Regions from separate parts of the Pseudomonas sp. SMSB3 genome, predicted to be linked through region 3. Evidence: predicted binding sites of a transcription regulator. Region 3 holds the regulator's gene; each other region holds the start of a gene.
What was found. The regulator FliA, encoded in region 3, starts transcription of late flagellar genes. The targets are predictions, from matches to a motif close to CTAAAGTTTNNNNNNNNNNNGCCGNTAA.
Positions count from the first base shown of each region.

Region 1: ACLEJW_RS19300 (flagellar protein MotY) is a predicted target of FliA. The motif match lies at 2,011-2,038, and genes of this name have one in related genera.
Region 2: ACLEJW_RS16635 (methyl-accepting chemotaxis protein) is a predicted target of FliA. The motif match lies at 3,023-3,050, and genes of this name have one in related genera.

Region 1 is NZ_JBKGGV010000013.1:54,274-60,119, forward strand. It holds gene ACLEJW_RS19295 (argininosuccinate synthase) at 1-930, opposite strand, end outside; gene ACLEJW_RS19300 (flagellar protein MotY) at 1,067-1,975, opposite strand; gene pyrC (dihydroorotase) at 2,105-3,151, shown strand; gene rnt (ribonuclease T) at 3,208-3,810, shown strand; gene ACLEJW_RS19315 (peroxiredoxin) at 3,899-4,501, opposite strand; gene ACLEJW_RS19320 (bacterioferritin-associated ferredoxin) at 4,714-4,935, shown strand; gene bfr (bacterioferritin) at 5,137-5,610, shown strand; gene grxD (Grx4 family monothiol glutaredoxin) at 5,668-5,846, opposite strand, start outside.
Region 2 is NZ_JBKGGV010000009.1:244,257-250,102, reverse strand. It holds gene ggt (gamma-glutamyltransferase) at 1-947, shown strand, start outside; gene ACLEJW_RS16635 (methyl-accepting chemotaxis protein) at 1,018-2,937, opposite strand; gene ypfJ (KPN_02809 family neutral zinc metallopeptidase) at 3,102-3,992, opposite strand; gene pcaH (protocatechuate 3,4-dioxygenase subunit beta) at 4,179-4,898, shown strand; gene pcaG (protocatechuate 3,4-dioxygenase subunit alpha) at 4,909-5,514, shown strand; gene trmA (tRNA (uridine(54)-C5)-methyltransferase TrmA) at 5,560-5,846, opposite strand, start outside.
Region 3 is NZ_JBKGGV010000007.1:43,518-49,363, forward strand. It holds gene flhA (flagellar biosynthesis protein FlhA) at 1-185, shown strand, start outside; gene flhF (flagellar biosynthesis protein FlhF) at 197-1,504, shown strand; gene fleN (flagellar synthesis regulator FleN) at 1,598-2,431, shown strand; gene fliA (RNA polymerase sigma factor FliA) at 2,428-3,168, shown strand; gene ACLEJW_RS13275 (chemotaxis response regulator CheY) at 3,277-3,651, shown strand; gene ACLEJW_RS13280 (protein phosphatase CheZ) at 3,670-4,458, shown strand; gene ACLEJW_RS13285 (chemotaxis protein CheA) at 4,471-5,846, shown strand, end outside.

The DNA.
Region 1 (5,846 bases), on a different contig from region 3:
CTTGGGCATCAGCTCGTCTTTGAGGTGAGCGACTTCACGGTCCAGGGTGATCGACTCGATGGCACGGTGTGCCTTGAGCATGATGGTACCGCCAGGGGTTTCGTAGCAGCCGCGCGACTTCATGCCCACGTAGCGGTTTTCAACGATGTCCAGGCGCCCGATACCGTTGGCACCACCGATGCGGTTCAGTTCGGCAAGCACGGTGGCCGGGGTCATGTCGACGCCGTCGATGGCGACGATATCGCCGTTGCGGTAGGTCAGCTCGATGTAGGTGGCCAGGTCAGGGGCGTTTTCTGGCGAAACGCTCCAACGCCACATGTCTTCTTCGTGCTCGGTCCAGGTGTCTTCCAGTACACCGCCCTCGTAGGAGATGTGCAGCAGGTTGGCGTCCATCGAGTACGGCGACTTCTTCTTGCCGTGACGCTCGATCGGAATCCCATGCTTTTCGGCATAGTCCATCAGCTTCTCGCGCGACAACAGGTCCCATTCGCGCCACGGGGCGATGACCTTGACGCCAGGCTTGAGGGCATAGGCACCCAGCTCGAAGCGAACCTGGTCGTTACCTTTACCGGTAGCACCGTGGGAAATGGCATCGGCGCCAGTTTCGTTGGCGATCTCGATCAGACGCTTGGCGATCAGCGGGCGGGCGATGGAAGTACCCAGCAGGTACTCGCCTTCGTAGACGGTGTTGGCGCGGAACATCGGGAAGACGAAATCACGCACGAATTCTTCACGCAGGTCGTCGATGTAGATCTCTTTGACGCCCATTGCCTGCGCTTTGGCGCGTGCCGGCTCGACTTCCTCACCCTGACCCAGGTCAGCGGTGAACGTCACCACTTCGCAGTCATAGGTATCCTGCAGCCACTTGAGAATCACCGAAGTATCAAGGCCGCCGGAATACGCCAGTACGACCTTTTTTACGTCCGCCATGCCATCACTCCACGGGGTTGTACGGAAAGCGGCCGATTCTACCGGCGTTGCCGATAAATTTACAGAGGCGCGACAGCTTCTGACGACAAAGCGACAAGAACTTTCTGCGTGGCGACGCCAGTGGGCGCAGGCACGCTTACAGCTGCTTGGGTGGCGCCGCCACGTCAGGCGCGACCGCCGGCTTGGGTGGTGCTGCCACTCGGTCCAGCTCGATGTTCACCCGGCGATTGCGCGCCCGGTTGGCTGCGCTGTTGTTCTTCACCAGCGGGTAGCGCTCACCGTGGAAGCGCACGACGATCTGCTCTTCAGGCACACCATGGGCCTTGAAGTAATCGGCCACCGCCAGTGCCCGACGCCGTGAAGTGTCACGGTTGGTGAGGCGATTGCCACTGTTGTCCGAATGGCCATTGAGTTCGATGTGATTGACCGTCGGATCAGCCTTGAGGTAGTCCAGAATGACGTCCAGGCGCGCCCGCGCGTTGGCGTCCAGCTCCAACCCGCCGCCCGGGAAGCCGACCTGGGTCTGGCGCACCTGGTCATAATTCATCGCCAGCATCTTGCTCGCACAAACCTGGTAATCGCCATAGGCCTTGGCGAAACTCACCGGCAGTACCCGCACCTCCATGGCCCGCCCGCCTTCGCCGGTGTAATTGCGCACCACCGTGCTGCGGCCATCGAGCAAGCCGTTGATCAGGCGGCTGGCCTGGCTTTGCGAAGAGCTGAACAGCACACCACTGCGGGCCATGCGTACCGCGCCCAGGTTGACGTCGCCACGCCCTGGTTGCCAGGGGGCGGCGGCGGCGAGCAGGGTTGCAGCGCCCGCGCCCAGCACATTGCTGTCCGAACGCAGCCTGAACACTGGCTGCTCACCGGCCTTGCGCACGAACTCGCCACTGCCGAAACCGTCGATCGGCTGAATCAGGCGGCATTCGAACTGATCACCCTCGACCTTCCAGGCGACATTCTCCACGCGGGTCTGGAAGGTCAATGCACCGGCCGGCAGGCTGGCGACAAGGGTCAACAGGGCTAGGTAACGCTGGCGCACGGGCGGCTCCACAAATTCTGACTGCTACAGGCAGGCTATCGGACGCTTGGCTGAAAACTTGATAGCCGTGCTCGGACCGGGGTTTTCCGGTAGCATTGGCGCCTGAGTTCGACCCGCCTGGAATCCCCAATGTCCGATCGCCTGACCCTCCTGCGTCCCGACGACTGGCACATCCATCTGCGCGATGGTGCCGTCCTGCCTCATACCGTTGGTGATGTGGCGCGTACTTTCGCCCGTGCCATCATCATGCCCAACCTGGTTCCGCCGGTGCGCACTGCCGTCGAAGCTGGCGCCTATCGCGAGCGGATCCTGGCCGCTCGCCCGGCCGGCAGCCGCTTCGAACCGTTGATGGTGCTGTACCTCACCGACCGCACCAGCCCCGAAGACATCCGTGCGGCCAAGGCCAGCGGTATCGTCTACGCCGCCAAGCTGTACCCGGCCGGTGCCACGACCAACTCCGATTCGGGCGTGACCAGCATCGACAACATCTTCCCGGCCATCGAGGCACTGGCCGAGGTGGGCATGCCGTTGCTGGTCCACGGTGAAGTGACGCGCAGCGAGATCGACGTATTCGACCGCGAAAAGCGCTTCATCGATGAGCACATGCGCCGCCTGGTCGAGCGCTTCCCGACCTTGAAAGTGGTGTTCGAGCACATCACCACCGGCGATGCCGCGCAGTTCGTCAGCGAAGCCTCGGCCAACGTTGGCGCTACCATCACTGCCCAGCACCTGCTGTACAACCGCAACCACATGCTGGTGGGCGGTATTCGGCCGCATTTCTATTGCCTGCCGATCCTCAAGCGCAACACCCACCAGGTGGCACTGCTCGACGCAGCCACCAGCGGCAACCCGAAGTTCTTCCTCGGCACCGATTCGGCACCGCACGCCCGTCATGCCAAGGAAGCGGCCTGCGGGTGCGCTGGCTGCTACACCGCTTACGCTGCGATCGAGATGTACGCCGAGGCATTCGAGCAGCGCAATGCCCTGGACAAACTCGAAGGCTTCGCCAGCCTGCACGGGCCGGCTTTCTATGGCCTGGCGGCGAACACCGACACCATCACCCTGGTACGCGAAGAGTGGACCGCTCCAGACAGCCTGCCGTTCGGCGAGCAGACCGTGATTCCGCTGCGCGCCGGTGAGACGTTGCGCTGGCGCCTGCTGGAGGACAACGCGTGAGCGAAGACCATTACGAAGACGACCAGGACAGCCTGGGCGGCGGCTCGCGTCACCCGATGGCCGAGCGCTTCCGTGGCTATCTGCCGGTGGTGGTGGATGTCGAGACCGGCGGCTTCAACAGCGCCACCGATGCCTTGCTGGAAATCGCCGCTGTCACCATCGGCATGGACGAGAAGGGCTTCCTGTTCCCCGAGCATACGTATTTCTATCGCGTGGAGCCGTTCGAAGGGGCCAATGTCGAGCCCGCTGCGCTGGAGTTCACCGGCATCAAGCTCGATCACCCGCTGCGCATGGCCGTGAGCGAAGAAAGTGCGCTGACCGACATCTTCCGTGGTGTGCGCAAGGCGCTGAAGGCCAACGGTTGCAAGCGGGCGATCCTGGTCGGGCACAATAGCAGCTTCGATCTGGGCTTTCTCAATGCGGCAGTCAACCGCAACGATATCAAGCGTAACCCTTTCCACCCGTTCTCCAGCTTCGACACCGCCACCCTGGCGGGCCTGGCATACGGCCAGACGGTCCTGGCACGCGCCTGCCAGAGCGCCGACATCGATTTCGACGGACGCGAAGCACACTCGGCGCGCTATGACACCGAAAAAACCGCCGAGCTGTTCTGCGGCATCGTCAACCGCTGGAAAGAAATGGGCGGCTGGAGTTATTGAGCGGCAAGCTGCAAGGCCAAGCGAGTAGCGAGTAGCTTCGCAAAAAAAACCGGCCACGAAGGCCGGTTTTTTTTGGGGGTCCGGAAGCTTAGAGCTTGCCAGCGTTCTCGCTCAGGTAGGCGGCAACGCCTTCTGGCGAAGCGCTCATGCCTTTGTCGCCTTTCTTCCAGTTGGCAGGGCAGACTTCGCCGTGCTCTTCGTGGAATTGCAGGGCGTCGACCAGGCGCAGCAACTCGTCCATGTTACGGCCCAGCGGCAGGTCGTTGATGATCTGCGAACGGACCACACCGTTGGTGTCGATCAGGAAGGCGCCACGGAAGGCCACGCCGCCTTCGGACTCAACGTCGTAGGCCTTGCAGATTTCGTGGGTCATGTCGGCAGCCAGGGTGTACTTGACCTGGCCGATGCCGCCGTTGTTGACCGGGGTGTTGCGCCAGGCGTTGTGGGTGAAGTGCGAGTCGATCGAAACGCCGATCACTTCCACGTTACGCGCCTGGAAGTCAGGAATGCGGTTGTCCAGCGCGATCAGCTCGGACGGGCAGACGAAGGTGAAGTCCAGCGGGTAGAAGAACACCAGGCCGTACTTGCCCTTGATGGCCGAGGCCAGGTTGAAGCTGTCGACGATCTCGCCATTGCCCAGCACAGCTGGGACGGTGAAGTCGGGGGCTTGTTTGCCAACGAGTACGCTCATTGTTATCTCCTGATGAGGGTGAGAAACCGTTTGCCGGGCCAAGGCAGCTTGCCCGACTTCCAACAAAGGCTGACCATCATACACGGCTTGGCATGACAGGCCGAATGCAACCGTCGGTCGCCCGTCGAGGGGATTACCAGAAACCACTTTGACAAGCATTCTCATTAACATTAAGCTCCAACCCATCGACTCAACCAGCGATGGTCAGCCCTATGTATGTGTGTCTTTGTGTAGGCGTCACCGACGGCCAGATCCGCGAAGCAATCTATGAAGGATGCTGCAGCTACAAGGAAGTCCGTACGGCGACCAATGTCGCCAGCCAGTGTGGCAAATGCGCCTGCCTGGCCAAGCAGGTGGTACGCGAAACGCTCACCGAGCTGCAAGTCAGCCAGCAAGCCGCCCTGCCCTACCCCGTGGAATTTACCACTGCGTAATTCAACCGAATTCAAAGAACCGGACCTCGCGTCCGGTTTTTTTATGCCCGCATATCAATAAGTTAGGCCTTTAACGCGGTTCACAAACATTCTTATTCCTATTAATTTTCACTTAACTTTCAATAACTTAGGTTTGACAGTCGTGAGCACCAGGCTCAGACTCTGCGCTATCGGCACACTTCTACAGGGCAGGAACCCGGCATGAAAGGCGACATCAGCGTCATCCAGCATCTCAACAAGATCCTCGGAAACGAGCTGGTCGCGATCAACCAGTATTTCCTGCACGCCCGCATGTACGAAGATTGGGGCCTGAACAAGCTCGGCAAGCACGAGTACAAGGAATCCATCGACGAGATGAAACACGCTGACAAGTTGATCAAGCGTATTCTCTTCCTCGAAGGTATTCCTAACGTTCAGGACCTGGGTAAGCTGCTGATCGGCGAGCACACCAAAGAGATGCTCGAGTGCGATCTCAAAATCGAGCAGAAAGGCCTGATCGACCTCAAGGCTGCCATCGCCCATTGCGAAACTGCAGGCGACTTCGGCTCGCGAGACATGCTCGAAGACATTCTCGAATCCGAAGAAGAACACATCGATTGGCTGGAAACCCAGCTGGGCCTGATCGACAAGATCGGCATCGAGAACTACCTGCAATCGCAGATGGGCGAAGAGTAAATCTGGCGCCCATAAAAAAACCCGCTCGATGCGGGTTTTTTTATGCCTGCCTGTTTATCAGGCTTCGGAAGCCTTGGCCTTGGCAGCAGCCTCTTTGATCAGGGTTTGCAACTCACCCTTCTCGAACATTTCCAACATGATGTCGCTGCCGCCGACCAGCTCACCACCGACCCACAATTGCGGGAACGTTGGCCAGTTGGCGTACTTGGGCAGGTTGGCGCGGATTTCCGGGTTCT
Region 2 (5,846 bases), on a different contig from region 3:
TCAAGGACTACAAGGCCGTATGGCGCGAGCCGATGGCCCTGAGCTGGCGCGGTAATGTCGTCTACACCGCGCCACCGCCGAGCTCCGGCGGCGTGGCCCTGGCCCAGCTGCTGGGCATCAAGGAGGACCGCGCGGCCGACTTCAAAGGGGTGGCGCACAACTCGGCGCAGTACATCCACCTGCTGGCCGAGATCGAGAAGCGCGTGTTCGCCGACCGCGCCGACTACCTGGGTGACCCGGCCTTCACCAAAGTGCCGGTCGATCAACTGGTGGCCAAGGATTACCTGGCCAAGCGCGCCGCCCAGGTCGACCCCAAGGCGATTTCCGCGACCGCCCAGGTCAAGCCCGGCCTGGAGCCGCATCAGACCACCCACTTCTCGATCGTCGACAAGCAAGGCAATGCGGTCAGCAACACCTACACCCTCAACCTCGACTACGGCAGTGGCGTGGTGGTCAAGGGCGCAGGCTTCCTGCTCAACGACGAGATGGATGATTTCAGCGCCAAGCCCGGTGCAGCCAATGCCTTTGGCGTGGTCGGCGGCGACGCCAACGCCATCGAGCCGGGCAAGCGCATGCTGTCGTCGATGAGCCCTAGCCTGATGACCCGCGATGGCAAGGTCGAGCTGGTGATCGGCACTCCAGGCGGTTCGCGGATCTTCACCTCGATCTTCCAGGTGATGAACAACCTTTATGACTACGACATGCCGCTGGAGAAAGCTGTGGCGGCGCAGCGTGTGCATCACCAGCTGCTGCCCAAGGACACCATTTATTACGACAGCTACGCGCCGTTGACCGGGCCTGCGGCCGATGAGCTGAAGAAAATGGGCTATGTGCTGGAGGATCAAGGCTGGGAGATGGGCGACATTCAGGCGATTCGCATCGACGGCGCCAAGGTCGAAACCGCGTCCGATCCGCGCGGGCGTGGGGTAGGGATGATCGTCAAATAAGCGGGGGGCAAAGGCGCCCCTGTGGCAAGCCTGAGCGATCGTATCGCCAGGCTCGCCACAGGTGCTCAGATCAGACGCGGAACTGGCTGACCAGCATCTGCAGCTGACCACCCAGGCGCGCCAGCTCGACGCTGGAGGCGGCGGTTTCGTCGCTCGCCGCAGCGGTTTGCTCCGACACGTCGCGAACATTCAGAATGCTGCGGCTGATCTCCTCAGCCACTGCGCTCTGCTGCTCGGCCGCCGCTGCAATCTGCTGGTTCATCGACTGGATGCTCGACACCGTGCTGGTGATGTTCTCGAGCGAACTGCCGGCCTTGCGCGCCAGTTCGACACTGCTGTCGGTCAGCGTGCGGCTGCCTTGCATGGCATTGGCTACCTGCTGGGTGCCATGCTGCAGACTGGCCACCAGCTCTTCGATCTCTTCGGTGGATTTCTGCGTGCGTTGGGCCAGGCCGCGCACTTCGTCGGCGACTACCGCGAAGCCGCGCCCGGCCTCGCCGGCGCGGGCCGCTTCGATGGCGGCGTTGAGTGCCAGCAGGTTGGTCTGCTCGGCCACCGACTTGATCACATCCATGACGCTGCCGATCTTCTGGCTTTCCTGCTGCAACAGGTTCATGGCTTCGGTGGAGCGATGCACTTCACCGGCCAGGCGCTCGATCTGGCTGATCGCCTCGGCGACCACCCGATCACCGGCCCGTGCTTCATCATCGGCACCGGTAGCGGCATGCGAAGCCTGCTCGGCGTTACGCGCCACCTCTTGAACGGTGGCAGCCATTTCATGCATGGCGGTGGCCACCTGGTCGGTCTCGACCTTCTGGCTGTTGGCGCCGGCGCTGGTCTGCTCGGTGACCGCCGACAGTTCTTCGGCGGCGCTGGCGATCTGGGTGACGCCATCGCGGATGCCGGCGATCAGTTCGCGCAGGGTCGTGCCCATGCGCGCGATGCCTTGCTGCAAAACGCCGATCTCGTCACGGCGGGTAACGCGCAGCTCGTGAGTCAGGTCGCCACCGGCGATGCGTTCCACCGATTGCAGGGTGTCGCGCAGGGGCAGGGTGATCTGGCGGGTGATGACCACGGCGGCGATGACCCCGGCCAGCAGCGCCAGCAACGTGGCAATCATCTGCAGGCTGCGCGCTTCGCTGCTTTCGGCGTCGCGGCGTTCGATCTGGATCTTGTACAGGGCATCGCTGCGCTTGACGATGTCGGCGCCTTCGACCGTCATCTCGGCGCGCGCCACGGCAATCTCGGCGACGGCATCGCGGAACTGGCGCACGGCATCGCGGTAGCCGAGCACGGCTTGCTCGAACTGCTGCACGCGTGCGGCTTCGGCGGGCAACTGGCCCTTGAGCTTGTCGATGTCGGCCAGCGAGCCTTCGAGCTGACGCAAGGCGGCCTGTTCATTGCTGGCGCTGTTGTCGGCAATGTAGCCGCGCACATCGACGCGCACTTGCAACAGACGTTGGCGCGCCTGGCTGGTCAATTGGTACTGGGCCAGGCGCACGCTGTCGGACTCGGGTCGCGACATGACGTCACGGCTGAGGGTTTCCAGGGCCTGATCGGCATTGGCTGCGTGCACGTTCATGGCATCGCGGGCCGTCTGCGAGTGCTTGTAACCGGTGCGCATCTTGTCCAGCGAGACCTTGTACTCGCTGATGGTCTGGCCCAGTTCCTTGAGCAACGCAACGTTGGCGGGGCTGGTGAAGGTGGTTACCAGGTACTGCTGCTGCTTGCTGAAGGTGTCCAGCTTGGCCAGGGTGTTGGCGGCGGCGGCATCATCGCCGTTGGCGATCATGTATTGCAGGCGCGCCACGCGCAGTTCGGTCAGGTCTTTATTGAGCTGGCCGATATCGCCCATCCAGTTGCTGCGGTCGATGAGACTGCCCAGGCTGGTCCAGCCGGTGAGGGCCAACAGGCCGGTTAGAAACAGCACCAGGCCGAAGCCCAGGCCGAGTTTGAGGTTGACGCTGATATTGGCAAACCAGCTGTTCATGCACGCACTCCAGAAAATTCATTCGCTCACTTGATCGTCGATCGCAGGGCGTTATTGTTCTGGGGCCCGCTGAATCGTGCAGGTGTTATCGGCACCCGGCACGGAAAGCTGAATCGCTTTTTCAGCTGATTTGTAACCCGGGCCGGCGACCGGCCCGGGATCGGTCAAAGGTTACGCGCGCTGAAGGTATCGCAGCTGTCGACTTCGCCATTGGCGAACCCGGCCTTGAACCAGCGAACCCGCTGCGCCGAGGTGCCGTGGGTGAACGAGTCGGGCACCACGCGGCCCTGACCTTGCTGCTGCAGGCGATCGTCACCGATGGCATTGGCAGCGTTGAGCGCTTCTTCGACGTCGCCTGGCTCCAGCCAGTTGAGCCGCTGTTGCGCCTGATAGGCCCAGACCCCGGCCAGGCAGTCGGCTTGCAACTCCTGGCGCACCAGCAGACCGTTGTCGCCCTCCATGCGCTGGCCGCTGCGGCGCGCGGCATCGACCTTGGCCGAGACGCCCAGCAGGGTCTGCACATGGTGGCCGATTTCATGGGCGATGACGTAGGCCTGGGCGAAGTCGCCGGCTGCGGCGAAGCGCGTTTCCATTTCCCGGAAGAACGACATGTCCAGGTAAACCCGCTGGTCGGCTGGGCAATAGAACGGTCCCACTGCGGCAGTGGCGTAGCCGCAGGCTGAATTCACCTGGCCGCTGAACAGCACCAGCTTGGGGTCCCGGTACTGTTTGCCGGCCTGGGAAAACAGCGCCTTCCAGGTGTCTTCGGTATCGCCCAGCACCGAGGCGACGAACTGCGCCTGTTCGTCGTTGGCCGGCGGCGCCTTGCCGCCTGCACCCGCTGGTGCTGCCTGCTGCTGCTGGCCCATCTGCCCAGTGAGCTGGCCAAGAATCTGCAGCGGATCCTGGCCCGTCAGCCAGCCGATGCCGACGATCAGCAGGATCGCGCCCAGGCCGAGTCCTTTGCCACCGCCGAAACGCATGCCGCCACCGCCACCACCTGTACCGCGGGCATCGACGACATTGTCGCTGCGTCGACCTTTTCGCCATTCCATGAAAGCTCTCCACGCCGTGAAACATCGGGTTATAGATTAGATCAGCTCAGCCAAAGTACTAATGCATAACCATTTGGTTATGTATTGGAGGCTGCTTTTCAGTATTCATTCCCTCTGGCCTGCCGGAAACTGCACGTCCGCCTGCCCTGCACAGGTGTTTCGATAATTCCAAGAGAGGAAACCGGCATGCCCGCCCAGGACAATAGCCGCTTCGTGATCCGTGATCGCAACTGGCACCCCAAGGCCTTGACCCCCGACTACAAGACCTCCGTGGCCCGCTCGCCGCGCCAGGCGCTGGTCAGCATCCCGCAGTCGATCAGCGAAACCACCGGCCCGGACTTTTCCCATCTGCGCTTCGGCGCGCACGACCACGACCTGCTGCTGAACTTCAATAATGGTGGCCTGCCCATCGGCGAGCGCATCATCGTCGCCGGCCGCGTGGTCGACCAGTACGGCAAACCGGTGGCCAATACCCTGGTGGAAATGTGGCAAGCCAACGCTGGCGGCCGCTACCGGCACAAGAACGACCGCTATCTGGCACCGTTGGACCCGAATTTCGGTGGCGTCGGGCGTTGCCTGACCGACCGCGACGGTCACTACAGCTTCCGCACCATCAAGCCCGGCCCGTACCCATGGCGCAACGGCCCCAACGACTGGCGCCCGGCGCATATCCACTTCGGCGTCAGTGGCCCGTCGATCGCCACCAAGCTGATCACCCAGCTGTATTTCGAAGGTGACCCGCTGATCCCGCTGTGCCCGATCGTCAAGTCGATCGCCAACCCGCAAGCGGTGCAGCAGCTGATCGCCAAGCTCGACATGAGCCACGCCAACCCCATGGACTGCCTGGCCTATCGCTTCGACATCGTACTGCGCGGCCAGCGCAAGACTCACTTCGAAAACTGCTGAGGAACCCGCCATGCCCATCGAACTGCTGCCGGAAACCCCTTCGCAGACTGCCGGCCCCTACGTGCACATCGGCCTGGCCCTGCAAGCGGCCGGCAACCCGACCCGCGACCAGGAAATCTGGAACTGCATGGCCAAGCCCCACGCCCCTGGCGAACACATCGTGCTGATCGGCCATGTCTATGACGGCAACGGCCACTTGGTGCGCGATTCATTCCTGGAGCTGTGGCAGGCCGACGCCAACGGCGAGTACCAGGATGCCTACGACCTGGAAAACCCTTTCAACAGCTTCGGTCGCACGGCGACCACGTTCGACGCCGGTGAATGGACCGTGCATACGGTCAAGCCTGGGGTGGTCAACAACGCGGCCGGCGTGCCGATGGCGCCGCACATCAACATCAGCCTGTTTGCCCGTGGCATCAACATCCACCTGCATACCCGGCTTTATTTCGACGATGAGGGCGAGGCAAACGCCAACTGCCCGGTGCTCAACCTGATCGAGCAACCGCAGCGCCGCCAGACCCTGCTCGCGACGCGCTGCGAGGTCGATGGCAAGACAGCCTATCGCTTCGATATCCGCATTCAGGGGGAAGGGGAGACGGTGTTCTTCGACTTCTGATGCAGCGCCGCTGGGGCCGCAGAGCGGCTCCAGTGGTCTGGCCGGTCAGCGCCGAACCAGCAACACCCCACTCTCCATATGGTGGGTATACGGGAACTGGTCGAACAACGCGCAACGCTCGATGCGGTGCGTGTCGTGCAACTGGGCAATATTCGCCGCCAGGGTTTCCGGGTTGCACGAGATGTACAGGATTCGCTCGAAACGCCGGGTCAGTTCACAGGTATCCGGGTCCATGCCCGCGCGCGGCGGGTCGACGAACACCGTGCCGAAGTCGTAGCTTTTGAGGTCGATCCCTTCCAGGCGGCGGAACGGGCGCACGTCGTTGAGCGCCT
Region 3 (5,846 bases):
TCGACGCCTGCCAGCGCCAGGAGATGCAAGGCCAGCCGGCCATCCTCCTGGTGGCTGGCCCGATCCGCGCGATGCTGTCGCGATTCGGCCGCCTGGCTGTACCGAATTTGCATGTTCTGGCGTATCAGGAAATACCGGATAACAAGCAAGTCACCATCGTTGCCACAGTGGGCCCCAACGGCTGAGGTAGTGGATTATGCAAGTCAAGCGTTTCTTCGCCGCCGATATGCGTCAGGCCATGAAGCTGGTTCGTGATGAGCTGGGCTCCGATGCCGCCATCATCGGTAACCGCCGCATCGCCGGCGGGGTCGAGCTGACCGCTGCGCTGGACTACAAGCTGTCTGCGCTGGCCCCGCGGGTGCCCAACGCCGAGCTCGAGGAAGAGCTGCGCAAGACCCAATCGCGTATCGCCACCGCCCAGGCCGAGCTGGACAGCCGCAGCGATGCCAGCGAAGGCAACCGCCAGCTGTTCGCCGGCCAGTCCCTGACCGCCGCCGAGCCGTTGATCGAACCGCACGTTGACATGCCGGCGGCGCCTGCCGCGCCAGCCCAGGCGGCGGTCGACCCGCGCCTGTTCGATGCCATGCGCTCGGAGCTCTCGGGGCTGCGCGAGCTGCTCGAGGTGCAGCTCGGCTCGCTGGCCTGGAACCAGCTGCAGGGCAAGAAACCGGCGCAGGCCAACCTTTGGCGGCGCTTGCAGCGCATTGGCCTGTCCGGGCCGATCGCCCGCGAATTGCTTGATCTGACCTGCGAAATCGAAGAACCGCGCCAGGCCTGGCGCATGCTGTTGGCGCATCTGGCCCGCATGATCCAGGTGCCCCAGGTAGAACCGATCGAAGAGGGCGGTGTGATCGCCATGGTCGGCCCGGCCGGCATGGGCAAGACCACCACCCTGGCCAAGCTCGCGGCGCGCTACGTGCTCAAGTACGGCCCGCACAACCTGGCCCTGGTGAGCATGGACAGCTTCCGCATTGGCGCTCAGGAGCAGCTCAAGACCCTGGGCCGCATCCTCAACGTGCCGGTGACCTATGTCGACCCTGGGCAGTCGCTGGCGGCCGCGCTCGAGCCACTGCTGCGCAAGCGCGTGGTGCTGATCGACACCGCAGGTTTGCAGGCCAGCGACCCGGCCCTGCGCATGCAGCTGGAAACCCTGGCCGGGCGTGGCATCGCCGCCAAGAATTACCTGGTGCTGGCCACCACCAGCCAGAAGCAGGTGCTGACCGCTGCCTATCATAGCTACAAGCGCTGCGGGCTGGCCGGTTGCATCCTGAGCAAACTCGATGAAACGGCGAGCCTCGGCGACGTGCTGAGCCTGGCCATCACCCATGAACTGCCCGTGGCCTACCTGACCGATGGCCCGCGCATTCCTGATGATCTGCACCTGCCGCGCCCGCACCAGCTGGTGACCCGCGCAGTCAACGTGCAATTGCAGGACGAGCCCAGCGAAGAGGCCATGGCCGACATGTTCGCTGATCTCTACCACAACCCGCGACGTGCGGGTTGAGGAGCCAACGTATGCACAGTACCTACATTCCGGAACCCGTCATCGCGCGTTGCGCGTGGCAGGGGGCCAAGCGAGACAAGGTAAACAACCAACATGGGTAGCATGCATCCCGTACAGGTAATTGCCGTCACCGGTGGTAAAGGTGGCGTGGGCAAGACCAACGTTTCAGTGAACCTGTCCCTGGCACTGGCCGAACTCGGCCGGCGGGTGATGCTGCTGGACGCCGACCTGGGCCTGGCCAACGTCGATGTGTTGCTGGGCCTGACGCCCAAGCGCACCTTGGCCGACGTCATCGAAGGCCGTTGCGAGCTGCGCGATGTCCTTCTGCAGGGCCCGGGCGGGGTGCGCATCGTCCCGGCGGCCTCCGGCACCCAGAGCATGGTGCACCTGGCCCCTGCCCAGCACGCCGGTTTGATCCAGGCCTTCAGCGAGGTAGGCGACAACCTCGACGTGCTGGTCATCGACACCGCAGCCGGGATCGGCGACTCGGTGGTCAGCTTCGTGCGCGCGGCCCAGGAGGTGTTGCTGGTGGTCTGCGACGAGCCGACCTCGATCACCGACGCCTACGCACTGATCAAGCTGCTCAACCGCGACTACGGCATGAACCGTTTCCGCGTTCTGGCCAACATGGCGCAGAGCCCCCAGGAGGGGCGCAACCTGTTCGCCAAGTTGACCAAGGTCACCGATCGCTTCCTCGATGTCGCCTTACAATACGTCGGCGCCGTGCCCTACGACGAGAGCGTGCGCAAGGCCGTACAAAAACAACGTGCGGTGTACGAGGCCTTCCCGCGTTCCAAGTGCGCGCTGGCCTTCAAGGCCATTGCGCAGAAGGTCGACAGCTGGCCATTGCCGGCCAACCCGCGCGGTCATCTTGAGTTCTTCGTCGAGCGTCTGGTGCAGCCCACCAGCGCAGGACCGGTCCTATGAGCGCAAGCGGCTTCAAGATGTACAGCAAGGCGTCCAAGGATGCCCAGTACGAGCTGGTCGAGCGCTATGCGCCGCTGGTCAAGCGCATCGCCTACCACTTGCTGGCGCGCCTGCCGGCCAACGTCCAGGTCGAGGACCTGATCCAGGCCGGCATGATCGGCCTGCTGGAAGTGGCCAACAAGTACGACGCCAGCAAGGGCGCGAGCTTCGAGACCTATGCCGGTATTCGTATCCGTGGCGCCATGCTCGACGAGGTGCGCAAGGGCGACTGGGCGCCGCGTTCGGTGCACCGTAATACGCGCATGGTCAGCGATGCGATGCGTGCTGTGGAAGCAAGAACTGGCCGCGACGCTAAAGATCATGAAGTTGCTGCCGAACTCCAATTGAGTCTCGATGATTACTACGGGATCTTGAACGATACCTTGGGTAGCCGGCTGTTCAGTTTCGACGACCTGTTGCAGGACGGCGAGCACGAAGGCCTGCATGAGGATGGCGTCAGTGGCCAGGTCGAGCCGTCGCGCGATCTGGAAGACGAGCGCTTCCAGGCTGCCCTGACCGACGCGATCGCCAATCTGCCGGAGCGTGAGCGGCTGGTGCTGGCGCTGTACTACGACGAAGAGCTGAACCTCAAGGAAATCGGTGAGGTGCTGGGGGTCAGCGAATCGCGGGTCAGCCAGCTGCACAGCCAGTGCGCCGCGCGCTTGCGCAGCCGCCTTGGGGAATGGCGGGCGCGTTGAGCCCGAGGGTCGTTGCAGTCGTTTTCCACGTTGTACCGAATTGAATGAATGCGCGCGCTCGGGGCCGAGCGCGTTTGAGACTGCTTGGAGGTCTACTTGAACAAAGACATGAAAATCCTCATCGTTGACGACTTCTCGACGATGCGGCGGATCATCAAGAATCTGTTGCGTGACCTGGGCTTCACCAACACCGATGAAGCCGATGACGGCACCACTGCGTTGCCGATGCTCGAGAGCGGCCATTACGACTTCCTGGTCACCGACTGGAACATGCCCGGCATGTCCGGAATCGACCTGCTGCGCAAGGTGCGCGCACACGACCGCCTGAAAACCATGCCGGTGCTGATGGTCACCGCCGAGGCCAAGCGCGACCAGATCATCGAAGCCGCCCAGGCGGGCGTCAACGGCTATGTGGTCAAGCCATTCACTGCCCAGGTGCTGAAGGAAAAGATCGAGAAGATCTTCGAGCGCGTCAACGGCTGAGCCACGTCAGGGGGCGCCATGCAATCATCACAGACGTCTTTGGGGGAGTTCGAGTCGACCCTGAAGAAACATGCCCAGGAGCTGGTCGAGAGCCTGGAACGCGGGCGCTTCGGCGACGCGGTGCAACTCATTCACCAGCTCAACCAGACCCGCGACCGTGGCCTGTACCAGGAAGTCGGCAAGCTTACCCGCGAGCTGCATAGCGCCATCGTCAGTTTCCAGATCGACCCGCACATGCCGCAGGCCGAAGAAGTCTCGCAGATCACCGACGCCACCGAGCGCCTGTCCTACGTGGTCAAGCTCACCGAAGGTGCGGCCAACCGCACCATGGACCTGGTGGAAGAGAGCACCCCGGTGCTCAACGATCTGGCCACCGAGGCGCAGAGCCTGAGTGTCGATTGGCAGCGCTTCATGCGCCGCGAGGTGGCAGCGCCGGAGTTTCGCGAGCTGGTCAAGCGCGTCGACAGTTTTCTGACGCACAGCGCCGAGGGTAACCGCAAGGTTGCCGGCCACCTCAACGATATTCTGCTGGCCCAGGACTACCAAGACCTGACCGGCCAGGTGATCAAGCGCGTGACCGCGCTGGTCACCGAAGTGGAAAGCAATCTGCTCAAGCTCGTGCTGATGGCCAGTCAAGTCGACCGTTTTGCCGGCATCGAACATGACCACCAGCAGTTGCGTGCTGAAAAAGATCAAGAAAAACATCCGACTCGGGGTGAAGGTCCGCAGATTCATGCCGATAAGCGAGAAGACGTTGTGTCCGGTCAGGACGACGTCGACGATCTGCTGTCCAGTCTGGGTTTTTAAGGAGCACGTTTAATGAGCTTCGGCGCCGATGAAGAAATCCTTCAGGATTTCCTGGTAGAAGCCGGCGAAATTCTTGAGCAACTGTCCGAGCAACTGGTCGAGCTGGAAAGCCGACCCGACGATGCCGACTTGCTCAATGCGATCTTTCGCGGTTTCCACACTGTAAAAGGGGGCGCCGGCTTCCTCCAGCTCAACGAGCTGGTGGAGTGCTGCCACATCGCCGAGAACGTCTTCGACATCCTGCGCAAGGGTGAGCGCCGGGTCGACGCCGAGTTGATGGACGTGGTGCTTGAAGCACTGGACACGGTCAACAGCATGTTCGGCCAGGTGCGCGAGCGCAGCGCCGTGACCCCGGCCACGCCCGAGTTGCTGGCAGCGTTGTCACGCCTGGCCGAGCCTGCCAGCCTCGATGCGCCAGCAGCGCTGCCAGAGGCTGCGCCGGCACCGGCAGCGGCCGAGGCGGATGTCACCGACACCGAGTTCGAGCAACTGCTCGACTCGCTCGATGCGGTCAAGGCCGAAGCGGCGGCATTCGATGTCCAGCTGCAGGGCGAGACCGTCAGCGGCGCAGGTGACGACATCACCGACGCCGAATTCGAATCGCTGCTCGACCAGTTGCACGGCAAGGGCCAGTTTTGTGCAGAAGTCGTTGCCGAGCCGGCAAGCGACGTGGCTGCACCTGCCAGCGACGAAATCAGCGACGCCGAATTCGAATCGCTGCTCGATCAACTGCACGGCAAGGGCACCTTCCAGGCCGATGCCCTGCCGGCGGTAGCTGCCGCGCAACAGGCTGCCCCTGCGCCCACTGCCGGTGATGAAATTTCCGAGCACGAGTTCGAAGCGTTGCTCGATCAACTGCATGGCAAAGGCAAGTTTTCCGGCGACACCGCCGTTGCCCAGGCGCCTGCGCCGGCCGCCGCGCCGGTAGCGGCGCCAGCCCAGGCCAAGGCTGCGGCACAACCGGCTCCAGCCCCTGCGGCGAAGCCGGCCGCGCCTGCCCGCGCTGCCGCTCCGACGCCTGAGAAACACGCCAGCGAGGCGGAAACCACGGTTCGGGTAGACACTGCACGCCTGGACGAGATCATGAACATGGTCGGCGAACTGGTGCTGGTGCGTAACCGCCTGGTGCGCCTGGGCCTGAACAGCGGTGACGAGGCCATGTCCAAGGCCGTGTCCAACCTCGACGTGGTCACCGCCGACCTGCAGACGGCGGTGATGAAAACCCGCATGCAGCCGATCAAGAAGGTCTTCGGCCGCTTCCCACGCTTGGTGCGCGACCTGGCGCGCCAGCTCAAGAAAGAGATCAACCTGGAGCTGGTGGGCGAAGAAACCGACCTCGACAAGAACCTCGTCGAAGCGCTGGCCGACCCGTTGGTGCACTTGGTGCG